Linked DNA regions of Rhodospirillum rubrum ATCC 11170. The protein of the gene in region 1 interacts with the protein of each later gene in a pairwise test. Links are inferred from orthologs where the notes say so. Each region holds a gene or a part of one and is shown on either strand. Other genes may lie near its edges.

Evidence for each region. The genes of interacting proteins can lie anywhere in the genome.
Region 2: the proteins of dnaE (region 1) and RRU_RS17940 interact in binary tests that used the Escherichia coli proteins (3 or more experiments, as listed by UniProt). The link is inferred for Rhodospirillum rubrum ATCC 11170 from one-to-one orthologs.

What each region holds. Positions count from the first base shown.
Region 1 is NC_007643.1:1,859,624-1,868,349, forward strand. The notes cover bases 1,918-5,931. They hold dnaE (DNA polymerase III subunit alpha), read left to right. Parts: upstream 1,918-2,218; coding sequence 2,219-5,731; downstream 5,732-5,931. Other genes in these bases: RRU_RS08205 (GNAT family N-acetyltransferase), read left to right, coding at 1,918-2,142; RRU_RS08215 (methyl-accepting chemotaxis protein), read left to right, coding at 5,867-5,931. Also shown: RRU_RS08190 (lipoprotein-releasing ABC transporter permease subunit), read left to right, coding at 1-433; RRU_RS08195 (ABC transporter ATP-binding protein), read left to right, coding at 426-1,184; RRU_RS08200 (GNAT family N-acetyltransferase), read left to right, coding at 1,206-1,643; more of RRU_RS08205, read left to right, coding at 1,690-1,917; more of RRU_RS08215, read left to right, coding at 5,932-7,537; RRU_RS08220 (methyl-accepting chemotaxis protein), read left to right, coding at 7,703-8,726. UniProt on the Escherichia coli protein: DNA polymerase III is a complex, multichain enzyme responsible for most of the replicative synthesis in bacteria. This DNA polymerase also exhibits 3' to 5' exonuclease activity. The alpha chain is the DNA polymerase catalytic subunit.
Region 2 is NC_007643.1:3,994,578-3,998,981, forward strand. The notes cover bases 1,473-4,404. They hold RRU_RS17940 (DNA polymerase III subunit gamma/tau), read right to left. Parts: upstream 3,963-4,404; coding sequence 1,983-3,962; downstream 1,473-1,982. Other genes in these bases: recR (recombination mediator RecR), read right to left, coding at 1,473-1,634; RRU_RS17935 (YbaB/EbfC family nucleoid-associated protein), read right to left, coding at 1,663-1,986; bfr (bacterioferritin), read right to left, coding at 4,225-4,404. In the rest of the region: RRU_RS17920 (hypothetical protein), read right to left, coding at 1-198; RRU_RS17925 (hypothetical protein), read right to left, coding at 336-953; more of recR, read right to left, coding at 1,041-1,472. UniProt on the Escherichia coli protein: Part of the beta sliding clamp loading complex, which hydrolyzes ATP to load the beta clamp onto primed DNA to form the DNA replication pre-initiation complex.

The DNA of each region.
Region 1 (8,726 bases):
GATGTTCCTGATCCTGACCCTGATCATCGTCGTCGCCGCCTTCAATATCATCAGCGGCCTGATCATGCTGGTGAAGGACAAGGGCCGCGATATCGCCATCTTGCGCACCATGGGCGCCTCGCGCGGGGCGATCATGCGCATCTTCTTCCTGGCCGGCGCCGCCGTCGGCGTGACCGGCACCCTGGCCGGCCTGCTGCTTGGCGTGCTGTTTTGCCAGAACATCGAAGCCATTCGTCAGGGCCTGCAAAGCCTGCTTGGCGTCGAATTGTTCAATGCCGAGATCTATTTCCTGGCGACGATGCCAGCGACCATGGACCCCCATGAGGTGATGAACGTCGTGCTGATGGCTTTGGGCCTGTCGTTCGCCGCCACCCTCTATCCAGCATGGCGGGCGGCGCGCACCGATCCCGTGGAGGCCCTGCGCAATGAGTAAGTCCCCTTCCGTCTCCAGTCCGCAGACCGCCCCCGGTCCGCAGACCGCGCCCGGTCCGCAGGCCAGCAAGGTGCCGCAGGCGGCCTTGCGCTTGGATAAGGTCACCCGCTCGTTCAGCCAGGGCCGCGAGGTCCTCAACGTGCTGACCGGGGCCGATCTGGCCGTCAACCCGGGCGAGATCGTCGCCCTGGTCGGGCCCTCGGGGGCGGGAAAATCCACGCTTTTGCAGATTTGCGGGCTTTTGGAAAAACCCACGGCTGGCGAGGTGCGGATCGGCGGCATCAGCTGCGGCCAATTGTCCGAGGATCGCCGCACCCTGTTGCGCCGCGATCACTTGGGCTTCGTCTATCAGTACCACCACCTGCTGCCCGAGTTCTCGGCGGCCGAGAATATCGTCGTGCCGCAGATGATCGCCGGGATCGGCCGCAAGCCGGCCCTGGCGCGGGCGGCCGAGCTTCTGGCCAAGATGGGGCTTTCTGAGCGCCAGGACCACCGGCCGGGCCAGCTTTCGGGCGGCGAGCAACAGCGGGTGGCGATTTGCCGGGCTTTGGCCAACCGCCCCAAGCTGCTGCTGGCCGACGAGCCGACCGGCAACCTTGACCCCAATACGGCCGAGCGGGTATTCCAGGCCCTGCTCGATCTGGTGCGGGGCGAGGGGTTGGCGGCCCTGATCGCCACCCATAATCCCGATCTGGCGCGGCGCATGGACCGCATCGTCACCTTGCGCGAGGGCAAGGTGGTGGCCGCCTGATTATTGGTTTGGGAGCATGGGGTGACATTAAGGATCAGAGCGGCCGAGCCGGCCGATGTCGGGGCCATCTTTCAGGTGCGGACCGCGGTTACCGAGAATAGTCTGACGATCGCCCAACTCACCGAAATGGGGATCACGACCGCCTCGATCACCGCGATGATCATCGAAAGCCCCTGTGCCTGGGTGGCGGTGGAGGGCGAGCGCGTCGTTGGCTTTTCCATGGCCGATCTGGAGGACGGGTCGCTGTTCGCCGCCTTCGTCCTGCCGTCCTACGAAGGCAGAGGCCTTGGCAAGCGGCTGGTCCAAGCCGCCGAGGCCGCCCTGTTCGCACGCCACCGCGTCGTTTGGCTTGAAACGGGCAAAACAACCCGCGCGGCGGGTTTTTATCGCCACCTGGGCTGGGCGAACGAAACCGATCATGGGGACGGCGATATCCGCTTGGAAAAATCGCGCCCCTGATGTCCGCCTCGGCGGCCTGTTCGTCGCCCTGATCCCCGGGTGAGTCATGAATAATCCCAGTCTCTCGATCCGCGCCTATGACGGGGCGGCCGATCTGTCCAGGCTCTCGACCATTTGGTTCGAGGCCTCGCTTCAGGCCCATGCCTTCATTGGCGAAAAGCGCCTGCGCGAGCAACGGCGCCTTATCGAGGAAATCTACCTGCCAAAGGCGGAAACCTGGGTGGCCTGTTCGGGGGGGAGCGCCGTGGGCTTCATCAGTCTGCTCGATACGTTCATCGGCGGCCTGTTCGTCGCCCCGGACCAGCAGGGGCGGGGCATCGGCAAAGCCCTTGTCGCCCATGCCTTGGCGCGGACAGGAGAGCTGCGGCTGGAGGTTTATACGGCCAACCAGCAGGCGTTTTCCTTCTACACCAGCCTCGGATTTAAGGAACTCTCGCGCAGGGCCGAGGATGACGAGGGCATGCCGTTCGAGAATGCCGCTTTGCGCCTGACGCTCTGACACGGCCGCCTAAGGCGGGCGTGTTCGCCAAGCGTTCCCGCTGACAAAGGCCGCCGATCCGTGGCATGGTTGGCCCATGCCCGATCCATCCCCCGCTTCGTCCGCCCTCGCCGGCGGCTCCCCCGCGAATGGCTTTGTCCATCTGCGGGTTCACACCGCGCTCTCGATGTCCGAGGGGGCGATCCAGGTCAAGGCGCTGGTTAAGCTCTGCGCCAAGATGGGAATGCCCGCCGTCGCCATCACCGACAGCGGCAATCTGTTCGGCGCCCTTGAGCTTTCGGTTACGGCCTGCGACATGGGCGTTCAGCCGATCATCGGCTGCCAGATCGCCGTGCGCAACGAAGAGGTGCGCGAGCGCGGATTTGGCGCCGGGCGCGATCTGCGTGCGCCCGATCCCGATGCCGTGGTGCTGCTGGCCAAGAACGCCAGCGGCTATGCCAATCTGATGAAGATCGTCTCGCGCTCCTTCATCGAAGGCGACGGCAGCGAGGCGCCCCAGGTGCGGCTGGCCGATATCGAGGCCCTGAACGACGGGCTGATCTTGCTGACCGGCGGCGTTGGCGGGCCCTTGGGGCGGCTGCTGCGCGAGGGCCGGCGCGACGAGGCCGCCGCCATCCTCGCCCGCCACAAGGAGCATTTCGGCGACCGCGTCTATGTCGAGATCCAGCGCCATGGCATGGCCGATGAAGACCGCATCGAAGCCGATCTGATCGATCTGGCCTATGCCCAAAACGTCGCGCTGGTCGCCACCAACGAGCCCTATTACCCCGACCGCGCCATGTTCGAAGCCCATGACGTGCTGATCTGCATGCAGCAGAAAACCGTCATCGGCGATGAGACCCGGCGGCGGCTGACCCCTGAGCATTATTTCAAGCCGGCCAACGAGATGCGGGCCTTGTTCGCCGATCTGCCCGAGGCGGTGGACAACACCCTGGTGATCGCCAAACGCTGCGCGGTGATGAGCGAGAAGCGCAAGCCGATCCTGCCCCACAGCCCGGCGGTCAAGGGGCGGACCGAAGCCGAGGCGCTTTGCGCCATGGCCGAGGAAGGCCTGGATAAGCGCCTGGAAAAGCACGTTTATCGCGAAGGCATGAGCGAGGCCGAGCGGATCGAGATCGCCAAGCCCTATCGCGAGCGCCTAGCCTATGAGCTTGATGTCATCATCAAGATGGGCTTCCCCGGCTATTTCCTGATCGTGGCCGATTTCATCCAATGGGCCAAGGACGCCGATATCCCGGTGGGTCCGGGGCGTGGGTCGGGGGCGGGATCGTGCGTGGCCTGGGCCCTGACCATCACCGACCTTGACCCCTTGCGCTTCAGCTTGCTGTTCGAGCGGTTCTTGAACCCCGAACGCGTGTCGATGCCCGACTTCGATATCGACTTCTGCCAGGACCGCCGCGAAGAGGTCATCCGCTATGTTCAGCGGGAATACGGCTATGAGCGCGTCGCCCAGATCATCACCTTCGGCAAGCTGCAGGCCCGCGCCGTGCTGCGCTCGGTCGGCCGTGTCTTGCAGATGCCGCTCGGCTATGTCGATAAGATCTGCAAGATGGTGCCCAATAATCCGGCCGCGCCCGTCACCCTCAAGGAAGCCATCGAGGCCGAGCCCCAGCTGCGCGATCTGCAGAAAAACGACGAGATGGTCGCCCGCCTGCTTGATATCGGCATGAAGCTGGAGGGGCTCTATTCCCACGCCTCGACCCATGCGGCGGGTGTGGTGATCGGCGATCGTCCCCTTGATAATCTGGTCGCGCTCTACCGCGATCCCCATTCCGATATGCCCGTCACCCAGTTCAACATGAAATGGGTGGAGCAGGCCGGTCTGGTGAAATTCGACTTCCTCGGCCTGAAAACGCTGACGGTCTTGCAGCATGCGGTGCGCCACATCGCCAAGCGCGGCATCACCGTCGATCTGCTTGACCTGCCTTTGGATGACCGCCGGAGCTACGACATGCTGGGGCGCGGCGAGACCAGCGGCGTCTTCCAGCTTGAAAGTACGGGGATGCGCGACGTTCTGCGCAATATGAAGCCCGATACCCTGGAAGACATCGTCGCCATTGTCGCCCTCTACCGCCCGGGGCCGATGGACAATATCCCCAGCTACATCAAGCGCAAGAAGGGCGAGGAAGAGGTTGTCTATCTTCATGATTCCCTAGAGCCGATCCTCAAGGAAACCTATGGCATCCTGATTTATCAGGAACAGGTGATGCAGGCGGCCCAGATCATGGCCGGCTATTCCCTGGGCGGCGCCGATCTGCTGCGCCGGGCCATGGGCAAGAAGATCAAGGCCGAGATGGATACCCAGCGCGCCCTGTTCGTCGAAGGGGCGGGCAAGCGCGGCACCTCGGAGGCCAAGGCCTCGGAGGTTTTCGACCAGATCGCCAAATTCGCCGGCTATGGCTTCAATAAATCCCATGCCGCCGCCTATGGGCTGGTCGCCTATCAAACCGCCTATCTGAAGGCCAACTACCCCGTCGAGTTCATGGCCGCCACCATGACCTATGACATGCACAACACCGACAAGCTGGCTGTTTTTAAAGGGGAATTGCGCCGCCTTGATATCCCCTTGCTGCCGCCGGACGTCAATCGCTCCTTTGCCGTTTTCGGCGTCGAGGACGGCGCGGTGCGCTATGCCCTGGGCGCGGTCAAGAACGTCGGCGCCGCGGCGATGGACGCCCTGGTCGCCGAACGCGAGGCCCGGGGACCGTTCAAGGATCTGGCCGATTTCGCCCGTCGCCTGGATGGCAAGGTCATCAACAAGCGTCTGCTCGAAAACCTGATCAAGGCCGGGGCGCTTGATAGCCTTGATGGCGATCGCGCCAAGCTGCTGGCCAATGCCGATGTGCTGATGCGCCACGCCCAGGCCGCCGCCGAGGATCGGGCGTCCAACCAGTCGAGCCTGTTCGGAGGGGCCGGGGCGACCTCGGAACCGCCGATGAAATTCCGCGCTTGCGCCGCCTGGACCATCACCGAGACCCTGGCCCATGAACGCGACGCCATGGGCTTCTATTTGTCGGCCCATCCCTTGGACATCTATGGCGACAGCCTGGAGCGCCTGGATGTGGTGCCGATCGAGATGCTGCCCGGCCATCTGCGCGGCGGCGGCAGCGGCGCGGTCAAGCTGGCGGTCACCCCCGGCGCGCGCAAGGAGCGCATCGGCAAAAGCGGCAGCCGCTACGCCTTCGTCGAATTATCCGACGCCACCGGCTCGTGCGAGACCATGGTGTTTTCCGAGGTTTTGGGGGCCAGCCGCGAGTTGCTCGATTCCGGCCGGCCGTTGCTGGTCCGCGCCGACGCCCGGCTCGAGGGCGAAGAGGTGCGGTTGCTCGCCCAAGCGATCGAACTGCTCGACGACGCCGTCGCCCGCGCCGCCCGCCGCATCAAGGTGTCGTTTAGCGACAGCGGACCGATCCCGCGGCTGGCCGAGATCATCCGCGCCGATGGCCCGGGCAATCGCAATATCCTGTTGGTCGCCGATCTTGGCGATCGCGAGGTGGAGTTCCGCTTGGACGGTGGCTTCGCCCTGCGCTCGGAAACCCTGGCCGCCTTGCGCAATGTGCCCGGCGTGGGCGAGGTGCGCGAGGTTTAGGCGGGGAAGGCGGGGGGGTAAGATCATGATCAGGATCACACCTCCCGTGTCTTCATGTTTAGGTTGCATCCTCGGGGAAAACGGCAGAGATTCGTTGAGTGGATTAAAAGACGTAAGAAGACTGCGGATACCCCGATGCTTCGCAACAAACGTGTTGTCGTCAAGATTTCGGTTATCGTCGCCATCATGGGACTCGCGCTGTGCGTGACCGTCGGCTGGCTGCTTAAGTCTCAATACGACGCCCTTCTCGATGAGCGGGTGACTCAGACGCGGGTGCTGACCGAGGCCGCCGTCGGGGTCGCGACCAAGCTGCAGGCCGAGGTTTCCGCCGGGAGGCTCACCCGCGATCAGGCGATCGAGACCTGGAAGACCGCGCTCAATGGCATGACCTATGGGGACAATGGCTATCTCTTCGCCTATGCCGTGGACGGTATCAATCTGGTTCTGCCGCCGCGTCCCGATCTGGTCGGCAAGCCCGTCGTCGATCGGGGGGCCTTTCTCGCCCTTCAGGCGGCGGCGACGCGGGGGCCGGGCGGCGGGCGGCTTGATTATGTCTGGCCCCGGGTCAAAGGGGGGCCGCCCATCCCCAAGGTGAGTTGGGCGATGGAGATTAAAGCCTGGGGCGCCCTGGTGGGGACGGGGATCTTTGTCGACGATGTCCAGGCGATTTTCTGGGCGAAACTGCGCGAGGCGATGCTGATCGGCGGCCTGTTGAGCGCGGTCGCCATCGTGCTGGTCTCGCTAATTTCCCGCGACCTTTCGGCGGTTCTCGGCGATATCGCCCAGCGCATGGCGCTGATTTCCGGCGGACAGGTCGATATCGCCGTGCCCAACCAGGATCGGCGCGACGAGGCCGGAGCCATGGCGCGCTCCCTTGAGGTCTTTCGCGGCAAAGTCGCCGAGACCGAGCACCTGCGCGGCGATCAGGAACGCCTCAAGGCCTCGGCCGAAGCGGCGCGCAAGGCCAGTCTGGTCGAGTTGGCCAAGCGCTTCGAGGACTCGGTCAATAGCGTGGCCCAGGCGGTCGCCAAAGGGGCGCGGACGATGGACGAAAACGCCAGGACGATGTTCGGCTTGGCCAATGTCACCCGCGAGAAGGCCAGCGATTCTTCGGTGATGAGCGAGCGCACCAACGCCAACTTCCAAACGGTGGCCTCGGCGTCGGAACAACTCTCGGCCTCGATCCGCGAAATCGCCAACCAGACCGACAAGGCGCGGGTCACCAGCCAGCAGGCGGTGGAAACCGCCGATCAATCGGCCGATCGCATGGCCGGGCTGGTCAGCGACGCCGAAAAGATCGGCGCGGTGATCACCCTGATCGAGGCTATCGCCAGCCAGACCAACCTGCTGGCGCTAAACGCCACGATCGAAGCGGCGCGGGCCGGCGACGCCGGCAAGGGTTTCGCCGTGGTCGCCCATGAGGTCAAGAACCTGTCGACCCAGACCCGCAAGGCGACCGAGGACATTCGGGGCCAGATCGAACGGGTCCGCGCCTCGGTTTCGGCCGCGGCCAGCGATATCGCCACGATCAGCCACGTCATCCACGATATCGCCGAGGCGGCCGGGGCGATCAGCGCCGCCGTCGAGGAACAAGGGGCGGCGACCAAGGAGATCTCGCGCAGCGTGCAAGAGGTCTTGTCGACTTCGGAAAGCGTCTCGCACGATATCCGCACCCTGGCCGAGGCGGCCCGGGAAACCGAAACCACCGCCGGCGCCTTGCGCGACACCGCCGGCGGGCTTGGTCAGGCGGCGACCACCTTGCAAGAAAAGGTCGACGGCTTCCTGGGCGATCTGCGGCACGGATAGGGTCGTAACGGTTTGACCGCGAGGTGGATTCCACTGGGACGGCGGGAGGTAAGCTTATAACCAAGCCCCTGCCTCCCCGCCCTTGTGTTTCGGTTGCGCCAATGGGGAAAACGGCACAAATTCGTCGGGCGGATCAGGGGAAGTGCGAAGCCCACGGATAACGCGATGCTTCGCAACAAAAGAGTCGTCGTCAAGATTTCGGTCATCGTCGCCATCATGGGACTCGCGTTGTGCGTGACCGTCGGCTGGCTGCTTAAGTCTCAATATGACGCCCTTCTCGATGAGCGGGTGGCCCAGACGCGCGGGCTGACCGAGGCCGCCGCCGGGGTGGCGACCAAGCTGCAGGCCGAGGTCTCCGCCGGTAAAATCAGCCGCGATCAGGCGATTGGGACCTGGAAGACGGCGCTCAACGGCATGATTTACGGCGGCAATGGCTATCTCTTCGCCTATGCCATGGACGGCATCAATCTGGTTCTGCCGCCACGTCCCGATCTGGTCGGCAAGCCGGCGGCCGATAGGGGAGTCTTCCTCGCCCTTCAAGCGGCGGCGAGGCGGGGACCGGGGGGCGGGCGGGTTGATTATGTCTGGCCCCGGGTCAAGGACGGGCCGCCCATCCCCAAGGTGAGTTGGGCGATGGAGGTTCCGTCCTGGGACTTGCTGGTGGGGACGGGGGTCTATGTCGACGATGTCCAGGCGATTTTCTGGGCGAAACTGCGCGAAGCGATGCTGATCGGTGGCCTGCTGAGCGCGGTCGCCCTCTTGCTGGTCTCGCTGATCTCCCGCGACCTTTCGGCGGTTCTGGGTGATATCGCCAAGCGCATGGCGTTGATTTCCGGCGGCAAGATCGATATCGCCGTGCCCCATCAGGATCGGCGCGACGAGGCCGGAGCCATGGCGCGCTCCCTTGAGGTCTTTCGCGGCACGGTGGCCGAGACCGAGAAATTGCGCGGCGATCAGGAACGCCTCAAGGCCTCGGCCGAAGCGGCGCGCAAGGCCAATCTGGTCGAGTTGGCCAAGCGCTTCGAGGATTCGGTCAATAGCGTGGCCCAGGCGGTCGCCAAGGGGGCGCGGACGATGGACGAAAACGCCAGGACGATGTTCAGCCTGGCCAATGTCACCCGGGAGAAGGCCGGCCAGTCCTCGGCGATGAGCGAGCGCACCAACGCCACCTTCCAAACGGTGGCCTCGG
Region 2 (4,404 bases), 2.1 Mb from region 1 along the record:
CGCCGGGCTCGTCGGGGCCCCATAGCCGGGTGCGGTCGTCGCCGGGGCGGTGGGGCTATAGGGCGACATGGCGCTATAGGGCGTGCTGCTCTCGCGCATGGGCGGCACCAGAATCTCGCTGGAGCTTTGGGCGTGGGCCTGCCAACCCAGCGTCGTTATCAGGGTCGCGGCCAGGGTCGCTTTGGTCAGGCTATGCATGGGGGTCGGTCCTTCCTTGGAACGGCTTCTTGCGGAGCCACGTCTGTTCCTCGCGGTGCGAACGAAAGGGCTCCCGGTTGCCCAACGCGCGATCGTCGGATTTGTTGCGCTGTCCCGGCGCGGCGCGGGGCGAAGAATCAGGGTTTGGTGGGCGCCTCGCCCATATCGATGCCCTGGGGGCCGGGGAAGCGCAGGAACAGGGCGCGGGCCAGCGGCACCAGGGCATCCATCAGGTCGCGGCCGTCATCGACCAGCAGGGCCCGCCCCTCGTAGACGGTGCGGCCCTCGGCGGTGATGGTGACCGAAAGCCGCTTCTCGATCATCGTCGGCGGGGCGCCTGGGCCGATATCGCCCGCCGGAGCCTTGCCCATCGCCAGCCCGCCCGGGGTGCTCCAGCCGAAGCGATAGCTGACCCCCGCCGCCGGCGCCATGTCGCTATACGAGGACATGGTGGTTTCCAGCCCCACCCGCCAAACGGCGCGACGGGCCTCGGTCCCGGTGATCCAGCGATGGCCATGGCGGGTGAGCAGCGGCGCGACCACATTGGCCGCCGCCTGGAAAGCCGGATCGGCGGCCTGGGCGCGGTCGCGCGGCGTGATAGCGAAGGTGGTAGGGGCGGGGGCGGGGGGCAATTGATGGGTGCGCTCGACGCGCACGGCGGCCTGCTTGGGCGTGGACGGGGCAGAGCCGGCGCAGGCGGTCACCAGGGACACCAGCAAGGCCGCGACAAGGGGAAGAAAGGGGAAACGGCGCATGGCGGGCTCTTTTGGCGATGGTCGGGGGAGGGATCGGCTCTGCCGCGTCCCGGCGGCGCGCTCAGGGGGCGCGATCGGACGGCGCGGTCAAACCGGGCGACGGGCGCGCAGGGCGGCGGTCAGGGTGCCATCGTCCAGATAGTCCAACTCGCCGCCCACGGGAACCCCCTGGGCCAATCCCGATACGGTTATTCCCTTTGGCTCGATAAGATCGGCGATGACATGGGCGGTGGTCTGCCCCTCGACGGTGGCCGGCAGGGCCAGGATGACCTCGACCACCGGGCCTTCGGCGACGCGGGCTGCCAAGCGATCAAGACCAAGATCCTCGGGACCGACGCCATCGATCGCCGAGAGCAGCCCGCCCAGAACATGGTAGCGCCCGGAAAACACCCCGCCGCGTTCAAGGGCCCAGAGGTCGGCGACATCACGCACCACGCAGATCAGCGTTCCGTCGCGGCGCGGATCGGCGCAGATCGAACAGGGCGCGCGGGTGTCGAGAGTGCCGCAGACCGGGCAGAGGCGGACCGAGGCGGCGACCGCGCCCAGGGCCTCCATCAAGGGGTCCATCAGGCTCTCGCGCCGCTTGAGCAGATGCAAAGCGGCGCGCCGGGCCGAACGGGGACCCAATCCGGGCAGTCGGGCCAGCAGGCCGATCAGACGGTCGATCTCTCCCGCGGACACCGGGACCCTCCGGACAAAAGACGTGGGATCAGAAGGGCAGGCTCATGCCCGGCGGCAGCTTCAGCCCGCCGGTCAGTTCCGACATCTTTTCCTTCACCATCTCGTCGACCTTGGCCTTGGCGTCGTTGAAGGCGGCGACGATCAGGTCTTCCATGACCTCGGTTTCCTTGGGATCGACCAGCGAGGGATCGATCTTGATCGAGCGCACGCCGCCCTTGCCGTCCAGGGTTACCACGCACATGCCGGCCGCCGACTGGCCGCTGACGTCCATCGCCTTCAGCTCTTCTTGAACTTCGGCCATGCGGGTTTGCAGCTGCTGGGCCTGCTTGAGCATTTGCCCGATGTTTTTCATGTCTCGTCGTCTCCGATGAATGGGTCGAACAGATCGTCTGGATCGGCGCCCGCCGGGGTGTCGAAGCCGGGCGCGCCATAAGCCTCGCCAGGATCGCCGAGGAGGTCGGGCGAATCGGCCTCGGCCGCGACGGCTCCGGGATGCTCGCGAATGGTTCCGATCACCGCCCCGGGAAAGCGGTCCAGCACCGCCTTGACCAGCGGATGGGCATGGATATCGGCCTGGGTGGCATCATGCAAGGTCGGCTGTCCGGGACGGTCGGTCAGCGTCACCATCCACCGCCGGCCGGTCCATTCGCCGAGCAGGCGGGTGATCTGGCCGGCCAGTTTGGCCGGCGCGGCGGGCAGGGGATGGATCTCCAGCAGCCCAGCCTCGGGATCATAGCCCACCAGTTCGACATCGCGATACAGATGGCCGGTGACCACGGCTTCGCGCTTGCGCCGGAACAGATCGACGAGCAGGGCGAAGCTGCGCGGCACCGGGTCGAAGGCGCCGGCCGGATCGGCGGCCGGTGGGGCCGGCGGGGGCGGGGGCGGGGGCGGGGGATCGGGGGCGACCTCCACCGGCGCTACGGCCAGGGCGCCGCCGCCGGCGTTCGATTGCGACGGGCGGGACGGGCGCGGCGGCTCGTCGGCCCGGGACGGCGGCGAAGGGGGAGGCGGCGCGGCGGGGGGGGGACCGGCGGGCGAGTGGGGGGCCGGCGGGCGGGGGGCGGCGGGCTGGGCACCGCCGGCGATCATCTTCAAGGCCTCCTCGGGGGTGGGCAGGTCGCTGGCATAGGCCAGACGGATCAGCACCATTTCGACGGCCTGAAGCGGCACCGGGGCGCCGCGCGCCTCGCCCAGGCCTTTGAGCAGGATCTGCCAGCAGCGGTTCAGCACCGCCATCGACAAGCGCTCGGCCATCGCCCGGCCACGGGTGCGCTCGGCCTCGGGAACGGCGGCATCCTCGGCCGAGACCGGCACCACCTTCACCCGCGTCATCCAATGGACGAGATCAAGCAGATCTTGAACGATGACCAGCGGATCGGCGCCCAGGGCGTATTGCCGATCAAGGAGGTCGAGGCTTTCGGCGATGCGGCCGGCGAGCAGGGCGTCGAGCAGGTCGAAGATGCGGGCGCGGTCGGCCAGTCCCAGCATCTCGGCGACCTGGGCTTCGGAAACCGTGCCGCCGCCATGGGCGATCGCCTGATCAAGCAGCGACAAGCCGTCGCGCACCGATCCATCGGCGGCGCGGGCGATCAGGGTCAGGGCGCTTGGGGCGATCTCGGCGCCTTCCAGCCCGGCGATACGCAGGAAATGGCCCGAAAGCTCGGCGGCGCTGACCCGGCGCAGGTCGAAGCGTTGGCAGCGCGACAGAACGGTGACCGGGACCTTGCGGATCTCGGTGGTGGCGAAAATGAATTTCACATGCTCGGGCGGCTCTTCGAGCGTCTTCAACAGGGCGTTGAAGGCGGCGGTCGAGAGCATGTGGACTTCGTCGATGATGTAAACCTTGGTGCGGGCCACCGCCGGGCGGTAGCGCACGCCATCAAGGATCTCGCGGATATCGCCAACGCCGGTGCGGCTGGCGGCGTCCATCTCCAGCACATCGACATGGCGGTCTTCGGCGATCGCCTTGCAATGCTCGCAGACGCCGCAGGGCGTGATGGTCACGCCCCCCTTGCCATCGGCGCCGACGCAATTCAGGGCGCGGGCGATCAGCCGGGCGGTGGTGGTCTTGCCCACCCCGCGCACGCCCGTCAGCATCCAGGCCTGGGCCAGTCGCCCGCTGTCGATGGCGTTGGTCAGGGTGCGGACCAGGGCTTCCTGGCCGATCAGGGCGTCAAAGGACGCCGGGCGATATTTGCGGGCGAGAACACGGTAGGGCGCGGACGCCGGGGTGGCTTTTGAACCGGCAGGCTTCTCGGAGGAGGGGGCCTCGGAGTCGGGTGTCACCTGATCGCTCATACCGGGGGCCGGGTCAACGGGGCGCATGGGAGACCCCGGAAACACAAGGGGGCCGACGGGCGACCCCGGAAAACAGGGGAAGAAAAGGTGGAAGACTGGACGCGACCCGCGACGAACTCGTTACGGCTGCTTCCTTCCGGACCTGACCGGGTTGGCGAGAGCCACGCCCACGCCAGCCTTCCAAGGACACTATAAACCGTCTTTCCCCTCGGCGCGCAAGGGGGCTTGAGCAAGAAAGACGACATTCCCGCGGCCGCCCCAGGGGAGCGCCATGCCCTCACCCGCCCGATCAGGCGGCGACGGCCGGATCCATTTGGGCCTGCAGATAGTTTTGCAGACCGGTCAGCTCGATCAGCCGCAGCTGCTGTTCCAGCCAATACAGGTGATCCTCCTCGGTGTCGTTCAGCAAAGGCAGCAGCGCCTGACGGGTCACGTAATCCTTTTCGGCCTCGCACAGCTTGATGACCCG